Regions from separate parts of the Shewanella sp. 4_MG-2023 genome, predicted to be linked through region 1. Evidence: predicted binding sites of a transcription regulator. Region 1 holds the regulator's gene; each other region holds the start of a gene.
What was found. The regulator sigma-54, encoded in region 1, starts transcription at its own class of promoters, with help from an activator protein. The targets are predictions, from matches to a motif close to GTTGGCACGNNNNTNGNNT.
Positions count from the first base shown of each region.

Region 2: the regulator sigma-54 is predicted to act here: its motif matches at 1,891-1,909, upstream of flgF (flagellar basal-body rod protein FlgF).
Region 3: the regulator sigma-54 is predicted to act here: its motif matches at 1,246-1,264, upstream of flgB (flagellar basal body rod protein FlgB).
Region 4: the regulator sigma-54 is predicted to act here: its motif matches at 1,392-1,410, upstream of Q4546_RS02225 (nitrate reductase).

Region 1 covers NZ_JAUORL010000027.1:3,521-6,852, reverse strand. Annotated here, with positions in the region: gene lptB (LPS export ABC transporter ATP-binding protein) at 1-289, shown strand, start outside; gene Q4546_RS14410 (RNA polymerase factor sigma-54) at 424-1,908, shown strand; gene hpf (ribosome hibernation promoting factor) at 1,932-2,219, shown strand; gene ptsN (PTS IIA-like nitrogen regulatory protein PtsN) at 2,222-2,665, shown strand; gene rapZ (RNase adapter RapZ) at 2,662-3,332, shown strand, end outside.
Region 2 covers NZ_JAUORL010000011.1:35,615-38,946, reverse strand. Annotated here, with positions in the region: gene flgH (flagellar basal body L-ring protein FlgH) at 1-275, opposite strand, end outside; gene flgG (flagellar basal-body rod protein FlgG) at 300-1,088, opposite strand; gene flgF (flagellar basal-body rod protein FlgF) at 1,100-1,843, opposite strand; gene flgE (flagellar hook protein FlgE) at 2,113-3,332, opposite strand, start outside.
Region 3 covers NZ_JAUORL010000011.1:31,635-34,966, reverse strand. Annotated here, with positions in the region: gene flgD (flagellar hook assembly protein FlgD) at 1-370, opposite strand, end outside; gene flgC (flagellar basal body rod protein FlgC) at 395-811, opposite strand; gene flgB (flagellar basal body rod protein FlgB) at 814-1,212, opposite strand; gene Q4546_RS08045 (protein-glutamate O-methyltransferase CheR) at 1,356-2,195, opposite strand; gene Q4546_RS08040 (chemotaxis protein CheV) at 2,337-3,257, opposite strand.
Region 4 covers NZ_JAUORL010000003.1:65,129-68,460, forward strand. Annotated here, with positions in the region: gene htpX (protease HtpX) at 1-451, shown strand, start outside; gene Q4546_RS02220 (cytochrome c3 family protein) at 738-1,073, shown strand; gene Q4546_RS02225 (nitrate reductase) at 1,451-3,332, shown strand, end outside.

The DNA of each region.
Region 1 (3,332 bases):
TGAAATTGCACGCGCATTAGCGGCAAATCCTAAGTTTATTTTATTAGATGAACCTTTTGCAGGGGTAGATCCTATCTCAGTAATCGACATCAAGAAAATTATTCAACAACTTAAAAGCCGTGGTTTAGGGGTGCTAATTACCGACCATAATGTCCGTGAAACACTTGATGTGTGTGAGCGAGCATATATTGTGAGTCACGGAAACTTGATTGCTGAAGGAACACCTGCTGAGATCTTAGTCAATCAGCAAGTTAGGTCGGTATACTTAGGTGAACAATTCAAGCTATAGTTAGCACTATTCAGTTTTTAGTATGGCATTCGCGGCCAACAACAAACCTTAATCTAGTCTATTTTTCTAGGATCATAAACTAGCGCCCACACTGTTCGTCGCGATGATGTAATTCAATTAGGGACAAGCGGTACATGAAAGCCTCACTCCAACTCAAAATGGGTCAACACTTAACCATGACCCCACAGTTGCAACAAGCGATTCGCTTATTGCAACTTTCCTCATTGGAGCTACAGCAAGAAATTCAACAAGCACTTGATTCAAACCCGCTATTAGAGCTTGAAGACGAATTCACTAAAGCCAAAGAGCCCGTAAAAGAAAACGCCCTGCAAACTGACACCGATTTTAGTGATAATAGCCAAGTCACCATAGAAAAAGACACCTCAACGGTTGATACCACTGAATCGCTCACTAAAGATTCTATGCCTGAAGAACTCCCTATGGATACCACATGGGATGAGGTGTATACCGCCTCGCCGACTTCTGGCTCTGGCGCAGTATCGAGCGGTAATGATATGCCGTTTCAAGGCGAAACCAGTGAAGGCTTGTATGAGCATCTTGAATGGCAAAAAAACCTCACTCCCTTTTCTGAAAATGACTTGGTGATTGCAACCGCCATTATTGATGCCATTGATGAGCGCGGTTACCTCACCCAGAGCGTTGAAGACATTTTGCAATCCTTAGGCACTGACGATATCGAACTCGATGAAGTTGAAGCTGTACTTAAACGGGTACAACACTTCGATCCCGTCGGCATTGCAGCGCGAGATTTAAGTGAGTGTCTATTAATTCAATTAGGCCAATACCCTAATGAAATTCCTTGCATAGATAATGTTAAGTTACTGATTAAAGATCATCTTGATTTAATCGCCGGTCGTGACTTTAGGTTACTGATGCGTAAAACCAAGCTTAAAGAAGATGATTTACGTGAAGCCATTGAATTTATTCAAACGCTCAATCCACGTCCAGGCTTGCAAATTACCCCCATTAAAGATGAGTACGTCATTCCTGATGTTACTGTACTTAAAAAGAATGGTCGCTGGGTGGTCGAGCTAAATCCCGATAACATGCCTAAAATTGGCGTTAATCAGCAATATGCAGCTATGGCCAAAGGCGGTTCAAGCCAAGCTGACAGCCAATTTATTCGTGGTCATTTACAAGAAGCCAAATGGTTTATCAAAAGCATCGATAGCCGTAATGAAACCTTACTAAAAGTGGCTAACTGTATCGTACAATTTCAGCAAGGTTTCTTTGAGTTCGGTGAAGAAGCCATGAAGCCGATGGTGCTCAATGATATTGCTGAAGCGGTTGAAATGCACGAGTCGACCATTTCACGGGTCACGACCCAAAAATACATGCATACCCCCCGTGGACTTTTTGAACTAAAATATTTTTTCTCAAGCCATGTAAGTACCGATGATGGTGGAGAATGCTCTTCTACAGCAATTCGCGCATTTATTAAAAAGCTCGTAGCTGCAGAAAACCCGAAAAAGCCTCTTAGTGATAGTAAAATGGCGACACTATTGGCTGAACAAGGGATTAACGTTGCTCGACGTACGATAGCCAAATATCGAGAGGCAATGCTCATCCCTCCCTCAAACCAACGCAAAAGCTTATAACTTTTGTTATTGGAGGATGACCTATGCAAATTAACCTGACTGGAAACCATATTGAAATAACTCAATCTTTACGGGAATACGTGCAAACAAAATTTTCAAAGCTTGAACGACACTTCGAACAGATCAATAATGTTCACGTTGTGCTCGATGTTCAAAAGCTACAACAGATTGCCGAAGCCAAACTGCACCTAAAAGGCGGTGAAGTGTTTGCTGTATCGCGTAACGCTGATATGTATGTGGCAATAGACGCCCTGATAGATAAGCTAGACCGTCAGGTAATTAAACATAAAGAGAAACTCACTAAGCATTAACGATGGAACTTCGTACCATCCTGCAGCCGGCGTGCACTACCTGTGCCACTCCGGGCAGTAAGAAAAAGGTACTGGAATTAATCAGCAATTTAATGGCTGCCCAGTACCCAACCCTTTCTTCACAGGCTATTTTTGAAAGTCTAATAGCGCGTGAAAAAATGGGCAGTACAGGTATAGGAAATGGCATAGCAATTCCACATGGGCGCTTAGATAATATCGAAGAACCCATTGCTATTTTAATCAAATGCGAAGAGCCAATCGCCTTTGATGCCATAGACAAGCAACCTGTAGATATTTTATTTGCGCTTCTTGTACCTGCAGATCAGTGCCAGCAACACCTAAGCACATTATCTAGCATGGCAGAGAAACTCAGTGATAAATTGATACTTAAACGACTTCGAAAGAGTCATGACGCTACAGAACTTTATCAGGTTATTACTGCATGAAACTTGTCATCGTATCGGGACGTTCAGGTTCAGGAAAATCAGTCGCACTGAGAGTGCTTGAAGATTTAGGTTATTACTGTGTTGATAACCTGCCACTGCCACTGATTGGCAGCCTGCTTGAACAGCTTAAAGATAGTAACGAGCTTGTCGCCATTAGCGTCGATGTGCGTAATATCGAAGAGCAAGGCAAAGTACTCAAAGAGCAAATTGCTTTACTGTCTGACGATACCAGCATTACCAGTTTCTTTTTAAACGCCAACGATAAAGTGTTACTGAAGCGTTTTAGTGAGACCCGCCGATTACACCCACTGTCTAAGAATCAAATTTCGTTACAAGAAGCCATTAAGCTTGAGGGGCGGTTACTCGAACCCATAGCCAAAATGGTTGATCACTATATCGACACCTCGCAAACTAATATCTACGAATTGAGCGATCATGTTCGGCAAATCTTGCTAGGCAGTTTTGATAAAGAATTAGTGGTACATTTTGAGTCATTTGGCTTTAAGCATGGCATGCCGGCTGAAGCAGACTTTATGTTTGATGTGCGCTTTTTACCGAATCCGCACTGGGAGCTTGAGTTAAGGCCCTACACAGGCCTAGATGCGCCCGTGCAAGAGTTCTTAGAGCGACAGCCTTTGGTGAATAAGTTTATCTGGCAAATTGAAAA
Region 2 (3,332 bases), on a different contig from region 1:
GAGCCTCTTTTAATTTCGTTATTGGCACTTTTCTTCGCTTGGGTCGACTCATTAAGCAATACGGTAATAATGTCACCCACTTTGTGGGCACGAATATCCGAGTACAAACTGGATGATTGATGATCCATGTAAATTGAACCCGTTGACACCATTTGGGTTGGCGGCGCTTCTGGGTAAACAGGCGCATAAAATGGATCATCGGCTATGGGTTTTTGCTGAGTTGAGCTGCAACCCAGCATCACAAATGCTGATGCTAAGACTAAAACCTTATTCATCATCCCCTCTCTTATCATCAAAGCTTATAAGTTCTGTGTTACGTAAGACATCATCTGATCAACAGCTGATATCACTTTCGAGTTCATTTCGTAATTACGTTGACTTTGGATCAAGTTAACCAGTTCTTCAGTCACGTTAACGTTTGACGTTTCAAGCGCCCCTTGACGAATAGCCCCTAAACCATCCAATGAAGCCGTGCCCTGAATCGGCGTGCCACTGGCACCGGTTTCGGTGTAAAGGTTTTGCCCTAGTGGGTCTAACCCTGATGGATTAATAAAGTCGCTCATGGCTAACTGACCAATGACGGTATTTTCTGTAGCACCTGAAAGTTTCACTGAAACTTCACCTTCAGATGACACTGTGATTGAAGTGGCATCATCAGGAATGGTGATGGCAGGCTGGATGACATAACCCGAACCTGGGGTCACAATTTGGCCATTTTCATCTAGGCTAAATTGGCCGTTACGGGTATAAGCTGCGGTGCCATCTGGCATTTCAACTTCAAAAAAGCCTGGACCTTCAATCATTAGATCTAAGGCATTGTCTGTGGTTAACATATTGCCTTGGGTAAACATCTTTTGCGTGGCAACCACTTTGGTACCCGCACCGAGGTTTAAGCCATTAGGTAGTTTGGTGTTATCAGCACTGACGCCGCCCGCTTGGTTAACGGTTTGATAAAGCAAATCTTCAAACACTGCGCGGCTTTTTTTATAGCCAATGGTACTGGCGTTGGCCACGTTGTTAGAAATAACCGAAATGTCGGTTTGTTGGGCATCTAGGCCGGTTTTACTGATCCATAAAGCAGGATGCATAATAATTACTCCTAACTAATTCTCATTAAAGCTGACGAGGCGCGATCAAGATCTTCGGCGTTTTTCATCATCTTCACTTGCATTTCGTATTGGCGCTGAATATCAATTAGCGCCACCATTTCAGATACCGCATTGACATTACTGCCTTCAACTGCGCCACTTTCAACTTGAACATTGGGATCATTAGGGATGTTTTGCCCTGTGGTTAAACGAAACAAGCCATCCTCACCGCGCATCATGTCGGCGTTGTTGGGGTTAACCAATTTAATCCGCGCAACTTCTTCGACTATGTCGGCTGTGGCGCCTTGGGGTCTAACCGAGATAATACCGTCAGGGGAGATTTGCACTTTTTCAACCGGCAGTGGCAGCACAATTGGCCCAGCCTCCCCCATAATCGGATTGCCACGCGCATTAGTGAGTAAGCCGGTAGTGTCAAAATTTAGACTGCCTGAACGGGTATAGGCTTCACCGCCATCAGCAGCTTGCACAGCTATCCAGCCTTTATCTTTAACGGCAATATCTAAATCACGACCTGTGGTTTTAAGTGGGCCTGAGTCAAAGTTATGCCCGGGGCTTTCTGTCATTGCAAAAACACGAGTCGGTAAACCTTCGCCAAAAGCTTGCATAGAGCGTGCTTGAACCAAATCAGCTCTAAAGCCGTCAGTATTCACATTAGCTAAATTGTTGGCTCGCACCGCCAAAGCATTCATATTCTGCTTAGCGCCGCTCATGGCAACATAAAGTAATTTGTCCATTTACCGCTCCGTCAAACTTTCTTCATAACAAAAGATATACACAGAACTAGCAATCAACGTGCCAAAAAATTAAGGGTTTGAGTTTTAGATGAAATTTGCAGTTATAAACAGCGGGGAAATTTACAAGATAAGCAATATTGGGCAGGTTAATGGCTGTGGTAACGAGGTGAAGAATGAGGTGAACAATAAGGCAAAGAGTTGCCATGGCGGCAACTCTTTACTAAAGCGCGAGTTTACTAAAGCGCGAGTTTACTAAAGCGCGAGATTAATTAGCGGATCTGCAATACCGTTTGGTTAAGGGTATTGTTCACTTCAAGGGTACGTGAGTTGGCTTGGAAGTTACGTTGAGCTGAAATCAAATCCACCAGCTCGGTGGTTAAATCAACATTTGATTGCTCAAGTGCTGACGAGCGAATACTACCAAAAGTGCCGCTATTGGCCTCACCTGCTAGTGCTGGGCCTGAGTCTAAGCTGGCTTTCCAAGAGGTATTACCTACTTGAGTTAAGCCTTGCTCATTAGAAAAGCGTACTAATGCTACCCGAGCTAATGGCACGGTTGAACCGTTACTGTAACTGGCTGTTACTAAACCGTCATCGCCGACACCGACATTGGTTAAGCGCCCGACTGTGGTGCCATCTTGGGTTAACTCTGTCACTTCAAACGGTGAGGCGTATTGAGTAGGATTATTAAAATCGATGTTCACCTTTTGCGAGCCGTCAGCGCCGGTGCCGATAACACCTGCGCCATTACTACCTAGTTCAACCGTAGACACTACCGCTGGATCAGATCCTGTATAAGTTCCGGCATCATTAAATGTAAGTACTGAGCCTTTCCAGCCGGATGCGTTTTCAGCGGTACCAGTTGAATCAGCAATACCATCACCAGTAGTATCTGTTGGGAATGAACCACCCGTTGGCGCATCAATATCCACTTGCTTGCCATCAACAGCATAAAAGGCAACCCAGTTATTCTCACCAGTATGGGAACCACCTTCTGGTTTAACAAAATAAGTGGTCAAGATATGAGCCTCACCAAGTGAATCATAAATCGTTACTGAGGTTGAGTTATTGTAAGTATCTGCGTCATCTGGATCAAAGTTTGCTGGATCAAGTTCTTCATCACCAACATTGAGGTTCATTTGAAAACCAACGTTACCGGTTTTCACTGGGCTACCTGCAGTATCGGGGATTTTAATCGGTTGGGTGGTGGTTAAACTCACTGAAGTCGAATTACCATCAGCATCCACAGGGAAACCCTGTAAATAGTTACCGGCTGAATCTGTCATAAAACTTTCTGAGTTTACTTTAAATGCACCTGCACGGGTGAATGCATGATCTTGGCTGCCCGCTTCAGATGAAGTAACAAAGAAACCACCGCCACTAATAGCCATATCTAAGGAGTTGTTGGTAAACAGTAAGCTACCTTGCTGAAACTGTTGCGCTACGTGAGTTGTGGTTGCGCCGCCGCCCACTGCGGTATTACCATTTG
Region 3 (3,332 bases), on a different contig from region 1:
GACTTGAGCTCATCACACTGTTCAAATTCAAAATTTCAGCATTTAAGTTGGCAATACCATCAACGGTCGCGAAGGACGCCATTTGTGCGATCATCTGATCGTTTTCAACAGGTTTAAACGGGTCCTGCATTGACAGCTGTTGACTCAAAAGCGCAAAGAAATCCGATTGGGTTAGCTCTTGGCTTTTAGCTTCACCAGTTTCGGTGGTGCTAGCTGATTGCGCAGCAGTTAGGCTATCTAAAAAGCTACTGTCTGATACCTGTGTAGTTTGTGAGTTTGTCGCCACTGAATTAGTGGAGACGGTGGAAGCCGTGGTAGACGTCTGCAACTGCGGTAATGACTGACTACTGTAAGGATTAACGAGGCTCATTGTTTACCTCCAACTAAATTCATATTACTTACCCATACGAAGCGTTTGCTGCAACATTGATTTGGCGGCATCAGCCACTTGAACATTCATTTGATATGACCGAGAAGCAGAAATCATATCGGCCATTTCTTCCATCACATTGACATTGGGTTTATAAATAAACCCATCGTTATCAGCCATTGGATGATTAGGTGAGAATTCTTTTAATAACGGTTTATCGCTTTCTACAACGCCTTTAACACTGACACTATGAGAACTATTTTGCTGATGACTGGCTTTGGCCATTTCAGCCTCAAAAATAGGATGACGAGCTCTATAGGTCTCACCGACACTGCTTGATACTGTGTTGGCATTAGCAATATTACTGGCGGTGGTATTTAAGCGCACCGATTGCGCAGACATACCCGAGCCTGACACATTAAAAATATTAAAAAGACTCATAATTAATCACCTCTAATGGCTTTACGCATGCCAGAAAACTTACTTTCAAGAAAGCCCAGTGACATTTGATATTCCAAAGAGTTTTGCATAAATGCAGATTGCTCTTCTTGCATATCCACCGTATTACCGTCACCTGTGTCTGGCTGATTTGGCACCCGAAACTGCACATGCTCTTGGCTTAACGCTTTAAGGTCAAAGTGCTTGTCAGTTGTTTGACTCATTTGCAGCCCTTGCTGATGAGAGCGGGCGCTATTCATGGCAGAGGCAAAGTCTACATCACGAGCTTTGTAACCCGGGGTATTGGCATTGGCGATATTACTAGATAGCACTTCAGCCCTTTGAGCACGTATGCCCAACGAGTATTGATGTACCCCTAAACCATTTTCAAAATTAATCGCCATAAAATTGCCTCCATCAGCTAACTGTCACTAACAAAGCAAACCTTATGCCAAAATATTGCGGTTTTAAGATGAGAAAGGATAAAAATGAAAAATGCCGACGTAAGTCGGCATTTTATTAACTAAAAACATATTAATTCATAAACTTACAATATATTTTTCTTTTGATAGTAAATCCCTGGGTTACAACGCACCATCGTAAATTCATCACTTAAACCTGAGATAGATTCTGACGCCCCTAAAAATAAAATCCCATTGGGATTAAGGGCGGCAGCAAATTGCCGCAAAATTTTAGCTTTTGCCTCTGGAGAAAAATAAATCAACACATTACGACAAAAGATAATATCGAACTTACCCAATAAGCTATAACTTTCAAGCAGGTTATGACTTCTAAAATTCACTAACCGCTGAACATTATCTTTCACTTTCATATGACCTGACGGCATTGGATCAAAAAATTGTCGCTTTCGCTCATCTGATAGCCCACGGGCTAAGGCTAAGCTGTCATATTCGGCCTTTTTACAACGCGCTAGCATTGAAGGTGATAAATCGGTGGCTTGGATCGTCGCGCTACCAGGCAATGCCCCCGGCTTACGCTGCTGATACTCTAAAATAGTCATTGCCAATGAATAGGGCTCCTGCCCTGACGAGCAAGCGGCTGACCATATTTTTAACGGCCGACCTAAGCGGCTATATTCAGGTAATAAAGCATCATGAAGTAATTCAAACGGGTATTTGTCTCTAAACCACAGAGTTTCATTTGTGGTCATAGCGTCAATCACTTCCGCCCGTAAATGCCGCTCCATTGGCTTCATTGAGCGCTTAACCACTTCCGATAATGAGGGCAAATCATGCTTGCCCATTAAAGGCGCTAAGCGACTTTTTACTAAATATTGCTTGTTGTCACCTAATACAATGCCACTGTGTTGCTCTAAAAAAAGCTTAAACTGATTATATTCTGCTTCAGCAAGTGATTTGTTCGGCACTTTTACATCCTATTTTAAAGAGGCGCTTTACATTGTTTGCAATCTAAAGCCGCCGCTTTGTTTGGTTACCGAGCGCTTGGTAACAAACGTGAAATCTACAACCTATGGTGAATCATCAGCCCTAGGTTTTCGATTGAATTATTATAAAATGAGATGTTTGTTGACCGCTGACGCTAACTCATCGGGATTAAACTTAGCGATAAAGTCGTTTGCGCCGACCTTTTCAACCATGGCCTGATTAAACACGCCACTTAATGAAGTATGCAGCACCACTTTAATATCTTTAAGTTTTGGATCGTCGCGAATTTCCGCCGTTAAGGTATAGCCATCCATTTCTGGCATTTCAATGTCTGAAATAATCAGTGGAATTTCATCGGCAACATTATCCATCTCAGTGGCAATCGCTTTTAATTTCTCTAAGGCATCTTTACCATCAATAGCGGTGTCAATTTGCAGGTTCAATGACGATAATGAACGGATAATTTGCTTACGAGCAACTGCAGAGTCATCAATCACCATAATATGGTAATGCTGCTCTTTATCAATGGTAATAGCATCACTGGCAGCTTGGCTTAATTCCGTTTTTACTGGTGATATTTCATCAAGAATTTTTTCAACATCTAAAATCTCAACCAATTCACCTTCGATTTCGGTTACTGCAGTTAAATAAGAGTTGCGCCCAGCCCCTTGTGGCGGTGGCATAATTGATTCCCAATTCATATTAATAATGCGCTCTACTGAGCTAACCAAAAAGCCCTGAATACTGCGGTTATACTCAGCAATAATGATGAAGCAATTTTCAGTCGATGCCAACGGACGGCCACCAGTTGCCGCACTTAAATCAATCACTGAAATAGTCGAGCCCCGAATGTGAGCAATGCCTTTAATCATTGGGCTTAAACGGGGTAACTTTGTCAGTGGAGGACACTGTAATACTTCTTTTACTTTAAAAACGTTGATACCGAAACGTTGGCGACCATTAAGTTTAAAAAGCAGTAACTCCAGTCTATTTTGGCCTACCAGTTGGGTACGTTTATTAACTGAATCAAGAATGCTCGACATAACCCTGCCTTGTTTTATGAATGCTTTCCCTAGTGGGATTTATTATTAGAGTTCACTGTTAATCAGTGTTTTAAA
Region 4 (3,332 bases), on a different contig from region 1:
TCACGAAGTTAGCCACGTGGCTAACGGTGACATGGTCACCTTGACCCTTATTCAAGGTGTCGTGAATACCTTCGTTATTTTTGCCGCTCGTGTTGTTGCAGGTATTGTGAATAACTTCGTTGCGAGTAATGATGAAGAGGGTGAAGGTCTTGGTATGTTTGCATACATGGCTGTGGTTTTCGTACTTGACATGTTATTTGGTATTTTAGCGTCTATGGTTGTGGCTTACTTCTCTCGTATTCGTGAGTTTAAAGCCGATGAAGGTGCGGCCAAGCTTGCTGGCAAAGATAAGATGATTGCGGCATTAGAGCGTTTAAAAACTGGCCCAGAAACGGGTGCAATGCCAGCGCAAATGTCAGCATTAGGTATTAACGGTAAACGTTCAATGACTGACTTTTTAATGAGCCATCCACCACTAGAAAAACGTATTAGCGCCCTTAGAAATAGTTAATAATGTGATCTTGGTTATAAAAGGAGCTTAATAGCTCCTTTTTTATTGCTTCCCTTTTTATTTTAACTCGTTAATATAACCTTCTTTTCAAGGTGATACATTATGTAACGCTTTTTAGGTGTCAGAGATGATGATTGAATTTTGCCGCTGACTATTTAGTGTTGCTAAATTAACCAGTGTTAGCTAAGTTTATAACTGAGCCTAAAAAAGTCGTTCTGAAAATTGATATCGATTAAAGGTCTCTCTATTAGAGCCTTTTTGACTATCGTAACTGGAGGGTATAATAGTGAGCAATAAAATACTTGTAGCAATGTTTGCAGCAGCTTTAGCTGTAGTAACTTTGTCATCAAATGCATTCGCTGCAGATGAAGTTTTAGCTGATTTCCACGCTGAAATGGGTGGCTGTGAAAGTTGTCATGCTGATGGCGAGCCATCTGCTGACGGTGAGCATGAGTTCGCGCAGTGTCAAGACTGTCACGGAACACTTGCGGAAATGGATGAAAACCATGCGCCACATGATGGCATGTTAATGTGTCAAGACTGTCACGCACCACATGACATGAATGTTGGTGAAAAACCGACTTGTGATAGCTGCCATGATGATGGCCGCGTTGCTAAATAACTGATGATTATTTAGCTTTAAGCAAAGTTTAAAAGCGCTGAAATTCAGCGCTTTTTTATTGCCCCAGTTTTGCTGTTTATAAATAACTTTTATATTTCCGCCGACATTAGCTCAAAGAATAATTCCACATGAATATTCAATTCATGGCTTAGCATTTATCACACTACCTATACGGTATACCTCTAAAGTGGTATTAATTTTCTTTTGTTTTCAACGACATGTGCGTTATTGGTGCGGCTTGGTGCACTTTTGTTGAACAAAAGTAGCGATTTTAAATTTGCCTTATTTGTAAACGGTTTGTAAATCATTAAGTTAGCAATTGGCACGAGATTTGCGACGTTATTGTCATTGAATTTGAGTCAGTGAAGGGAAGTTGCATGTCTAATATCCAATCTAGTTGTGCTTATTGCGGCGTCGGCTGCGGAATAAGTGTAACCCCTAGCAGTCTTAACGACATTGGATTTGAGCTTGAAGGTGATCGTACTCACCCAGCCAATAAAGGTCAGTTATGTGCCAAAGGTGAGCGTTTATTAGAAAGCTTAGTCCAGCCAAATAGTTTACGTTATCCCAAATATAAGTCTGGTAAGTCAGTTGCTTGGCCTGAAGCTATCACGACAATTGCTGACACCTTTAAACAAACTATTGCGCAATATGGACCAGACTCAGTTGCATTTTATTTATCAGGGCAACTTTTAACTGAAGATTACTATGTGGCTAATAAATTGGCCAAAGGCTTTATTGGCACGGCGAATGTTGATACCAATTCACGCCTTTGTATGTCTTCTGCTGTAAGTGCGCACATGCGCGCATATGGAGAGGATGTTGTAGCGGGTTGTTATGACGATTTTGAACAGGCACAAGTAATAGTATTAGTGGGTTCAAACGCAGCGTGGACCCATCCGGTTTTATTTCAGCGGATGATTAAAGCCCGCCAGCGTTATGGCACTAAAATTGTCGTAATTGACCCAGCTAAAACTGCTACGGCAAGCCAAGCAGACTTACATCTTCAAATCGCGCCGGGGACAGATACGTTATTATTTAATGGCTTACTGAATTTCATTGCCAAAAATGAAGCGTTAAATCAGCCATATATTGATGCGCACACTGAAAACTTCACTCAAACCTTAGCACACGTTGCCAGTCAAGCCACTGATGTTGAAACACTTGCCCAAGCGTTATTAGTGCCTATTGCTCAGTTGCAGGATTTCTATCAGTTATTTATCTCTCACGCAAAAGTCATGACAGCTAGCTGCCAAGGGGTAAACCAATCTATTGCAGGCACTGACACTAGCAATGCGATAATCAATTGTCACTTAGCTCTTGGTCAGGTTGGTAAGGAAGGTTGTGGTTTCTTTTCACTTACAGGCCAACCGAATGCCATGGGTGGGCGTGAAGTGGGCGGTTTAGCGACACAACTTGCTTGTCATATGGGGTTTTCTGAGCCGGAGCGTCAAGTGTTAGGAGATTTTTGGCAGTCTGAGGTGATCGCGACTGATAAGGGTCTCACAGCCGTTGAATTATTTGATGCTATGGCAGATGGAACAATTAAAGCGGTGTGGATTATGGGCACTAATCCAGTGGTGTCATTGCCTAATACTGCAAAAATAACTGCGGCATTAGAAACCTGTCCTTTTGTGGTGGTGTCTGAGATAACACAAGACTCTGCGACTGCGCAATTAGCCGATGTGTTATTACCTGCACAGGGTTGGTCTGAAAAATGTGGCACTGTCACTAACAGTGAGCGAGTGATTAGCCGCCAACGTGGCTTTATACAAGCTAAAGGCACTGCAAAAGCTGATTGGTGGGCCTTGGCAGAAGTCGCAAAAGCGATGGGTTTTGAACAAAGTTTTAGCTTTAAAAACAGTGCTGCCGTTTTTAAAGAATTTGCCCAGTTATCTAAGCTTGTAAAGCAATCTTTTCCAGGCAAGCAGTTTGATTTAAGCGGTTTGGCTGATTTAACGGATGAGCAATATGATGAGTTACTACCGACGCAGTGGCCTGCTGCTAACCATGGTGCCATAGGGGGCAATAAGCAAAGATTGTTTGCCGATGGCATATTCGCCACCGCATCATCAAAAGCGCAATTTATTGAAACCACTGCAGATTGCCAAATAGCCCCTTTGCCAGCTGGGCAAGTACGCTTAAACAGTGGTCGCAGCCGAGATCAATGGCACACCATGACCCGCACAGGTCATATTGCGGCGCTTAGAGCCAGTATCCCAGAGCCTGTTATTGCTGTTCATCCTTCGACTTTAGCGC